2 regions of the Streptomyces sp. CNZ287 genome follow, and region 2 is predicted to be linked to the other one. Evidence: riboswitches for the same ligand, from Rfam matches in the RefSeq annotation. Region 2 holds a riboswitch; the other holds the start of a gene.
What was found. Region 2 has a riboswitch for cyclic di-AMP ahead of FB457_RS18890 (peptidoglycan DD-metalloendopeptidase family protein). Riboswitches for the same ligand answer to the same signal wherever they lie in the genome.
Positions count from the first base shown of each region.

Region 1 (4,954 bases), on a different contig from region 2:
ACTACGGCGGCTGCGAGTACGTCGACGTCGCCGAGGAGCTGGCCCGCGAGCGGGTCAAGGCGCTCTTCGGCGCCGAGGCGGCGAACGTCCAGCCGCACTCGGGCGCGTCGGCGAACGCGGCGGCGATGTTCGCGGTGCTCAAGCCGGGCGACACGATCCTGGGCCTGGACCTGGCCCACGGCGGGCACCTGACCCACGGCATGAAGATCAATTTCTCCGGCAAGCTGTACGACGTCGCCGCCTACCACGTCGACGCCGAGACCGGCCAGGTCGACATGGCCGAGGTCGAGCGGCTGGCCAAGGAGCGGCGGCCGAAGCTGATCATCGCCGGCTGGTCGGCGTACCCGCGGCAGCTCGACTTCGCCGGCTTCCGCCGGATCGCCGACGAGGTCGACGCGCTGCTGATGGTCGACATGGCGCACTTCGCCGGTCTCGTGGCCGCGGGCCTGCACCCCAACCCCGTGCCGTACGCGGACATCGTCACCACCACGACGCACAAGACCCTCGGCGGCCCGCGCGGCGGGGTCGTCCTCTCCCGCCAGGCCCTCGCCAAGAAGATCAACTCGGCGGTCTTCCCCGGCCAGCAGGGCGGCCCGCTGGAGCACGTGATCGCGGCCAAGGCGGTGTCCTTCAAGATCGCCGCGTCCGAGGAGTTCCGCGAGCGGCAGCGGCGCACGCTGGACGGCGCCCGGATCCTGGCCGAGCGGCTGCTGCGGGACGACGCCCGCGCGGCCGGCGTCTCGGTGCTCTCCGGCGGTACGGACGTCCACCTGGTCCTGGTCGACCTGCGCGCGTCCGAGCTGGACGGCCAGCAGGCCGAGGACCGGCTCCACGAGATCGGCATCACCGTCAACCGCAACGCGGTCCCGGACGACCCCCGCCCGCCCATGATCACCTCCGGCCTGCGCATCGGCTCGCCCGCGCTGGCCACCCGCGGCTTCACCGCCGCGGACTTCGAGGAGGTCGCCGACGTCATCGCGGAAGCCCTCAAAGCACCCCTCACCCGCTGGGGTTCCGACGATCCGAAGACGGCCGCACTCGCCGCCCGGGTCACGGCCCTGGCGCAGAAGCACCCGCTGTACCCCGGCCTGTAGCCCGTACGGCCCGGCGGCCCGCCGCTTCGACGCGGCGGGCGGCCGGGCCCGGGGCCGTACGCGCAACCCGTCACCACCCGCACCACGCACGCGCACGCCCCACGCAAGGACAAGGGAGTCCCGAGTGGCCATCTCCGTCTTCGACCTCTTCTCGATCGGCATCGGCCCGTCGAGCTCGCACACGGTCGGCCCGATGCGGGCCTCCCGGATGTTCGCGCGCCGGCTGAAGAACGAGGGCCTGCTGGCCCACACCGCCGCCGTACGCGCCGAACTCTTCGGCTCCCTGGGCGCCACCGGCCACGGCCACGGCACCCCCAAGGCCGTGCTCCTCGGCCTGGAGGGCCACTCGCCGCGCACCGTCGACATCGAGTGGGCCGAGGGCGAGGTGGAGCGCATCCGCGCCACCGGGCGGCTGCACCTGCTGGGCGCCGAGATAGGGCGCGACCACGAGATCCCCTTCGACGCCTCCGCCGACCTCGTCCTGCACCGGCGCCGCTCGCTGCCGTACCACGCGAACGGCATGACGCTGGCCGCGTACGACGCGGACGGCGGGACGCTGCTGGCGAAGACCTACTACTCGGTGGGCGGCGGCTTCGTCGTCGACGAGGAGGCGGTCGGCGAGGACCGGATCAAGCTCGACGACACCGTGCTGAAGCACCCGTTCCGTACCGCGGACGAGATGCTGCGCCGCACCCGCGAGACCGGCCTGTCGCTCTCCTCGCTGATGCTGGAGAACGAGCGCGCCTGGCGCACCGAGGCGGAGATCCGCGCCGGGCTGCTGGAGATCTGGCGGGTCATGCGCGACTGCGTCGCCCGCGGGACCAGCCGGGAGGGCATCCTCCCCGGCGGCCTGAAGGTCCGCCGCCGCGCCGCCGGCGAGGCCCGCCAGCTCCGCGCGGCGGGGGACCCGGCGGCGCACGCGATGGAGTGGGTCACCCTCTACGCGATGGCGGTCAACGAGGAGAACGCCGCCGGCGGCCGCGTCGTCACCGCCCCCACCAACGGCGCGGCGGGCATCATCCCCGCGGTCCTCCACTACGCGGCGGACTTCGTACCGGGCAGGGACAGCCGCGCCGGGGAGGAAGACACCGCGGTCCGCTTCCTCCTCGCGGCCGGCGCGATCGGCATGCTCTTCAAGGAGAACGCCTCCATCTCCGGCGCGGAGGTCGGCTGCCAGGGGGAGGTGGGCTCCGCCTGCTCCATGGCCGCGGGCGGCCTCGCCGAGATCCTCGGCGGCACCCCGGAACAGGTCGAGAACGCCGCCGAGATCGGCATCGAGCACAACCTGGGCCTGACCTGCGACCCGATCGGCGGCCTGGTCCAGATCCCGTGCATCGAACGCAACGGCATGGCGGCGGTCAAGGCCATCACGGCGGCCCGCATGGCACTGCGCGGCGACGGCCAGCACTTCGTCTCCCTCGACAAGGCCATCAAGACGATGAAGGAGACGGGTGCGGACATGAAGGTCAAGTACAAGGAGACGGCCCGCGGCGGCCTCGCGGTCAACGTGGTGGAGTGCTGAGGGAGTTGGCGAGTGCCTTTCCGGCGGCGCCGCCAACTCCCCCTTTTCCGCCCGCAATCCGGCGGCGATCCGGAAAACGTCCTTTCCCCTTGGGCAGTTGACGCCCCTTCGCCCTCACGGGCGAACGGGTTCTCCGCGATGAATTCGTGAATTCCCGCCGCTCATACGCGTCACCGGACGGCCAAGAACAAACGGACTTGTCGGATATTCCCCGACGGGCGATACGTACTATTTGAAGGATTCGCCCCCGATCGCCCCCCCCCCCCCCGCCTCTGACCGACTGGCCCCCTCCGTCCGGTGACGCGAATCACGTTCGGCCGCGGGCACCGGCGGGGGGAATTCACAGTTTCCGTGTTCCGAAAGCGAGTTGCGGCCCTCTCCGCTTTCCGCGGCGGCGCCCATCCGGCCCGTGAGCCGGTCCCGTATTGGCCGGACGAGTTCCGCAGCTTGTCCGGACCGGAAAGACATGCTTAAGTCTCCGCCAGCCGGGTGGACGCCGAATCCTGCCGCCATCCGGAAACCGTTCCCTAATGACACACGGCAGGAGCGGGGGACCCATAGGTAAGTCGCCGGCCCGGATTCCGGAACGGCTTGGGGTGAAGTCGCACCGCGGTGCGGCCGGGCATCTCCAGCCCGAACCCGACAGCTCACCTCGCAGGCGCAGGAGGAGAAAGACCCATGCCCGCAAGAGGTAAGCACCGCCGTCCCAAGCTGCGTCTGATCGGCCGCGGCATCACTTTCGCCGGCGTCAGCGGCGTCGCGATCGCCGCCCCGCTGATCGGCGCGTCCTCGGCATCCGCCGCCGGCTCCGTCCCCGCTTCCGCCCCCCAGACCGGCGTACGCGCCGAGGCCCCCGCCGCGGCGACCACCGGCGCGGCAGCGGCCACCTATGCCGTGGTCGCCGGAGATTCCCTGGCGAAGATCGCCGACAAGGAAGGCGTACGCGGCGGCTGGAAGAAGCTGTACAAGGACAACCGCGAGGCCGTCGGCGACAACCCGCACTTCATCCTCCCCGGCCTTGAACTCTCCCTCGGCGCCAAGGCCGACACGAGCGAGCCGAAGGAATCCGAGTCCGGCCTGAAGACCACGAGCGCGTCCGTCACGAGCTACCCGGACAACCTCGACGGCTGGATCCGGGAGTCGCTCGACATCATGGCCGAGCACGGCATCCCGGGAACCTACGACGGCATTTACCGCAACATCATGCGGGAGTCCGCTGGCGACCCGCAGGCCATCAACAACTGGGATATCAACGCCGTGAACGGCACGCCCTCCAAGGGCCTGCTCCAGGTCATCGCTCCCACCTTCGATGCCTACCACGTACCCGGCACCTCGACCGACAGCTTCGACCCGGTCGCCAACATCACCGCCGCGTGCAACTACGCGGCCGACAGGTACGGCTCGATCGACAACGTCTACGGGCCGTACTGACCCACCGGAGAGCGCCGGTGTCCCCACCGGCGCCCTCCGCTCCGGCGGTGAGGCCCGCGGCGCGTCCGGACGGCACGGACGCGGGAATTCGCGGCCCGTTCACCCCGTGCTCGCCGGCCGGGAGCGTTTCGCTTCTACGGTCGCCCCATGTCCGCCACCTCTCTCTCCCGACGCGGTGTCCTCGCCGGCGCCGTGGCCGGCGCGCTCGCGTCGCCGCTCGCCGCCGTGCCCGCGCACGCCGCCCGCACGCGCGGCCTGCTGATCTTCGTCGCCCTCGACGGCTTCGGCATCGACTACCTCGACGGCCGTGCGCCGATGCCCCACCTGACGTCGCTGGTACGGGCCGGCTCGCTGACCACCAGCACCGGCGTGATGGCCAGCATCACCAACCAGTCGTGGACGGCCGTCTCCTGCGGCGCCCACCCGGACCGCACCCGCAACGCCGCCTACTACTACGACGAGGCGGCCGGCGTCGCCCGCGGCCAGAGCCGCGACAGCGCGGTCGAGGGCCTCGCCCAGGCGTGGCGGCCGCAGGGCATCCGGATCGGGTCCGCGCAGTGGTTCATCCTCCAGGACAAGGGCACCTCGTACGGCGATCCCGACGGCCTCTACACCCAGCCCGGCGGGCGCATCGGCGCGCGCGTCGACGACGCGGTCGCGATGCTCACCGGGCGGCCCGTCGACAGCGGCGGCACCGCGGTGACCCTCACCCGGCGACCGGACTTCCTGGCGGTCTACTCCAGCGACCTCGACGGCGACGGGCACGCGTTCGGGCCCGACGACCCCCGGATGCTCGACACCCTGCGCGAGACCGACGCCGGGATCGGGCGGCTGATCCGGACGGTCAAGGACCTCGGCCTCTACGGCCGGACGACCTGGGTGGTCACCGGCGACCACGGCATGACGG
Region 1 is NZ_VISV01000024.1:37,496-42,449, reverse strand. It holds gene FB457_RS31345 (serine hydroxymethyltransferase) at 1-1,094, shown strand, start outside; gene FB457_RS31340 (L-serine ammonia-lyase) at 1,219-2,616, shown strand; cyclic di-AMP (ydaO/yuaA leader) riboswitch at 3,131-3,291, shown strand; gene FB457_RS31335 (transglycosylase SLT domain-containing protein) at 3,295-4,047, shown strand; gene FB457_RS31330 (alkaline phosphatase family protein) at 4,195-4,954, shown strand, end outside.
Region 1: linked by a shared signal. The riboswitch ahead of FB457_RS31335 (transglycosylase SLT domain-containing protein) and the one ahead of FB457_RS18890 (peptidoglycan DD-metalloendopeptidase family protein) in region 2 are both predicted to bind cyclic di-AMP.

Region 2 (4,954 bases):
GTGGCGCAGGCCGGGCGGCCGGAGCTGGTCGTCAGCCACAGTGCCGCGGCTCATCTCCTCGGGGTCGAAGTCCTCGCCGTGCGGCCCGAGTTCACCCACGTGCGGTCGCGGGGGCGGGCGCCCGAGGGGTGCCTGCTGCATCGGACCGCCCTGAGTGACGACGAGATCGTCAGCGTCGCCGGGCTGCGCGTGACCGACGCGTCGCGGACCCTCGTCGACCTGCTGCGTACGGCCGAGCGGGACGCCGCGCTCGTGGCCGTGGAGTCCGCCCTGACCCGGCGGCCCCTGGCGCCCGGCGGAGGGTGGCCGCGGCGGTGGCGCGAGCAGGTGACCGATCTGCATGCGGTCTCCGAGGCCCTTGCCGGCATCGGGCAGCGGCGGGGTGTGGTCCAGGCGCGGCAGCGGCTGGCGCTCGTCGATCCTCGCTCCGGCTCGCCCGCCGAAACCGTCGCGCGGTTGCGGATGTACGACGCCGGGCTGCGGCCGCTCAGCCAAGTGCCGTTCACCGCGCCCAACGGGCGGCGGATACGGGTGGACTTCTTCTTTCCGGTGGCGGGGCTCGTCGTCGAGATCGAGGGCTACGGCTTCCACGGCGGCCGGGCCGCCCATCGGGCCGACGTCGAGCGCTTCAACGACCTGGGGCGCTGTCCCGAGGTCCGGCGCATGCTCCGGTTCACCGCGGCCGATGCCTTCGAGCGGCCCCAGCGGATGCTCCACGCCATCCGCGCCGCCCTGGGTGAGATCGCCGCCGGGGGATCCCACCCTGCCGATGCTGCCGCCCGTGCGGCAGCGAGTGCCGGGGCCTCCAGCGCCGCTGCCGAGGTCACTGCCTCTGCCACCGCGGCTGCCTGAATCGCCGCCGCTGGTCTGCCCGCGATGTCCGCCGTGCGTGGCAGGCTGCCGCCATGGACGCCTGCGTCAGGAACATCGTGCTCGACTGCGCCGACGCCCGTCAGCTCGCCGACTTCTACACGCAGTTGCTCGGCATGCGGGTCATCCGCGAGGACTGGATGGTGATCGCCAAGGACGAAGACAGCTTTCCACGGCTGGCATTCGAGGAAGTCGAAGGCTACCGGCCGCCGCTCTGGCCCGATCTCGACCGCACCTACCCCCAGCAGATGCACATTTGCTTCGGCGTCGACGACTCCACCGCCGCCGGCGAGCTGGCGCTGCGGCTCGGGGCCACGCGGCTCTCCGAGGCGGGGGGCAGTTGCCCGGTGTTCGCCGACCCCGCCGGGCATCCGTTCTGCCTCTGCGGGCCCGGGGAGTAGGTCCCGGGAAAGTGCCGACGGCCCTGGTGTCGGGGGGTCGGCCACCAGGGCCGCCGGCGGTCTCGGTGCGTGCTCGGACGCCACGGGGGAAGTTGCGTTCGGGCACGCCGGAGACGTGGGAGAGGGGTTATGGGGGCTTGCGGTCCGTGCGGCGGGTGGCCGTCCCGGCCGTGAGGGCCGGGGCGCTGGGCCCGCCGGGTGGATCAGACCGGGGCGCCGTTGTTGCGCAGCCAGGCGAGGGGGTCCACTGCGTCCCCGCCGCCGGGTCGTACCTCAAGGTGCAGGTGCGGGCCGGTGACGTTGCCCGTGGCGCCCACGCGCCCGATGACGTCGGCGGTCGTCACCTCGCCGGAGGACTGGATGATGGAGGACAGATGGCAGTACCAGACTTCGGTGCCGTCCTCGAGCGTGAGGACGATGCGGTAGCCGTACGAGCCGGCCCAGCCGGCCTCGGTGATCGTGCCGCCGTGCACCGCCTTGACCGGGGTGCCGGTGGAGGCGGCGAAGTCCTGGCCCGTGTGGCCCGCGGCCCACATGTCGCCGGACTCGCCGAACGTCGAGGTGAGCGTGTAGTTCGCGACCGGGGCGACGTAGCTGGCGGCGAGCTTCGCGAGGCGCTCCGCCTCCGCCTTGCGGCGGGCTTCCTCTTCCGCCTTGCGGCGGCGCTCCTCCTCCAGGCGGCGCTGGCGCTCCTCTTCCGCCGCCTTCGCCTCGGCGGCCTCCTCGGCCGCCTGCTTGGCGGCCTCGGCCTCGGCCGCCGCGCGGGCGGAGGCGTCGGCCTCCGCCTGCTGCTGCTCGGCCTGCTCCAGGATGCGGGCCCGCAGCGCCTCGCCGGAGTCGGCGGGCTGGTTCGCGGTGTCGGTGTCGCTCGCGTAGCTGACCTGGGTGAGCGGAGCCGTGGTGACGACCGAGTCGGAAGCGGGCTCCTCCTCGCTCGGCATCAGGTCGCCGACGCCCGGCAGGCTCTCCGCGTCGGGGAGTTGGGCGCCTATCCGGTTCGCCACGGTGTCGACCTGGTCGGGCATGGATATCGCGACCGGCGGCTTCTCCTGCGCCGTGGCCATACTGCCCGCGCCGACGGCGGCGAAGACACCCACGCCGAGTACGGCGCCGCTGCGCGCCATGCTGCCGCCGCGCTGCCGGGGAAGGCGCCGACGGCCGCGGGAGGGAAGGTCGTCCTCGGGGAGGACTTCGTCGACCGGCTCTTCGGCGGCGTGACCGGTGGGCGCATACCCCTCGGGGGCGTGGCCGCCGGGCGCATAGCCGTCGTAGCCGTAATCGTCATAGCCATGGCCGTAGCCAGGCCCAGACCTGTAGGACGCCACGAAGGCGTACTCCTTTCCTTCCTTCTCGCCTACCGGGTTAGCTGACGGGTTCGGAGCAGGAAGGTCTCCTACGGGCCGCTTCCTCGCGGAAGTTGGCCCGATTCACCCCAAGGTGGTGGTTCCCCGGTTCCCTAGGTGTTGCCGTTGCTGCAGTTGTGACTCGTGCGGGATTCGGCGACGGCGCACGGTGCCGCCTCTTGCGACGGCAGTGACGACCGCGCTGCGTTACCGCACGCTAGCGGACGACGGCGTTCGATTCCAAGTCGTTCCCGTTATTCAGTTGTGCTTCACCGCGGACGATCCGGGCATGCACCAGCGGAAACGGACAAGTTGACGCCCTGATTACGCGCAGTGAGGTCCGGTCGTTAGCTGATCGTGCATCAGTTGTTATGCGGAGGGGCGCTGTTCCGCTACGGAGCGTGTGCGGCCGGGGGCGAGTCCGGCGGCTCCGCGAACGGTGTACGGGAGCGGGCGAGGGCGAACAGCGCCATGTCGTCCGCGATCCTTCCGCCCGTATAACGGGTCACGTCGTCCAGGAGGGTGTCCAGCAGTTCGTGCGGCCCGTCGAACAGCCGGCCGTCCAGCCGGGTCAGCGGATCGTAGAAGACGCCCGCCTTGTTCCGCGCCTCGGTCACGCCGTCCGTGAAGAGAACGAGCGCCGCGCCCGGCGGGAACTCCTCCTCCATCAGCTCGTCCGGCCACGTACCCAGGTCGCCCATGCCCAGCGGCAGCGCGTGCTCGTGCGGGTGCAGCGTGCGCGCCGCGCCGTCCGGCCCGAGCAGCAGCGGCGCCGGATGGCCGCGGTTGAGCAGCCGCAGCGCGCCGCCCTCGCGGTCGACCTCCGCCAGCACCGCGGTCGTGAACCCCTCCACCCGGTCGAGGCCGCTGCGCCCCGTCTCCTGGCGCTGCAGCGCGCGTTCCAGCCGCCGCGCGACTCCCGCGAGCCCCGCCTCCTCCTCGGCCGCCTCCCGGAAGGCGCCGATGACGACCGCCACGGACTCCACCGCCTCCAGCCCCTTGCCGCGTACGTCGCCGACGATGCAGCGCACGCCGTACGGGCCCTCCTGCACGGCGTAGAGGTCGCCGCCGATCCGGGCGTCGGCGTCCGCGGCCTGGTAGCGGGCCGCGACCCGCAGCGTGCCGAAGCCGTCCGGCGGATTCGGCAGCACGGCACGCTGCGCGGCGACGGCGACATGGCGGGCGGAGGTCAGCCGGCGGTAGTTGCGCTGGATGAGGACGTTGATGCCGACCGCCAGGGCACCGAGCACGGCCTGCGACACCATATGGGTGAGTGCGTGGGTCCTCGTGGCGGTGCCGTGGAGGATTTCGAGCACGACGTTCACCACCAGGGCGGCGACGGCGACGGCGACGGTGCCGCGCAGAGTGAGCAGCGCAGCGGCGACCAGCGGGGTGGTCTCGAAGACCGGCAACGATCTCAGCCCCTCCGGCGTGAACCAGAAGAACACCGCTCCCACGACGATCAGCACGGCCGGCAGCCACCGCAGCACCCAGCGGACCCGCCGCTCACCGCCGGTGGCATTGGGACGACTGGACCGGACCATCTGGTCCAGCGCACTGTTACCCACGCGGTAGGCCCGCCCCTTCTCGTACGGGGCGCGTCGCTCGGCGTACGAGCCGCTCTTCGCGCCGTGCGAAGCGCGGCCCCCGCGCGGGCCGCCCTCGTCCTGCCCCGCGCCCTGCGCGCCGTCCTCCCGCACCGGCTGCACCTGCCCTCTCCTGCGCTGCCCTTCCAGTGCTGTCCTCCCCATGCGGCCGACACGCGGGCCCTTGCCGTCGTCCCTCAAGGTTCCGCGTCCCGGGCGGGACGGCGACCGGGCGGGGCCCAGGCGGGTTACAGGTGGCGTTTCGGGCGCCATTGCGGCCAGGGTGTGACGGGCATACGAGCAGCGGACCGGCGGACCGCACGCAGAGGGTACAGCCGAACGGGTAGAGGACCGCCCGGCTCCGGCGCGCGCGACGTGCGCACGCCCCCCGGCTCTCCCAGCGCCCCGCGCGCCCCGTGCACGCCCTACACCCTGGGAATCCCCGGACAACTGACGCCATCTGTCAGCCGTCCGGCGTCAGCCACCGCCAAGCACCACCCACCGCCAAGCACCACCCGCCGCCACGCGCCCGCCGCCGCCACGCGCCGGCCCCCGCCACGCGCCGGCCGCCGTCAGCCGAGGCGTACCGGGAAGGACTCCAGGTCGTTCTGCGTCAGGACCGGCAGGTTGCGGAGCTCCCCCAGCGGCACCGCCGCCCGCAGCTCCGGGAAGCGGGCGAAGAGCGCCGGCAGCGCCACCGCCGCCTCCAGCCGCGACAGCGCCGCGCCGGGGCAGATGTGCGGCCCGTGCCCGA
Region 2 is NZ_VISV01000010.1:19,442-24,395, forward strand. It holds gene FB457_RS18880 (PDDEXK family nuclease) at 1-852, shown strand, start outside; gene FB457_RS18885 (VOC family protein) at 906-1,271, shown strand; gene FB457_RS18890 (peptidoglycan DD-metalloendopeptidase family protein) at 1,475-2,596, opposite strand; cyclic di-AMP (ydaO/yuaA leader) riboswitch at 2,608-2,750, opposite strand; gene FB457_RS18895 (PP2C family protein-serine/threonine phosphatase) at 3,007-4,323, opposite strand; gene FB457_RS18900 (cytochrome P450 family protein) at 4,773-4,954, opposite strand, start outside.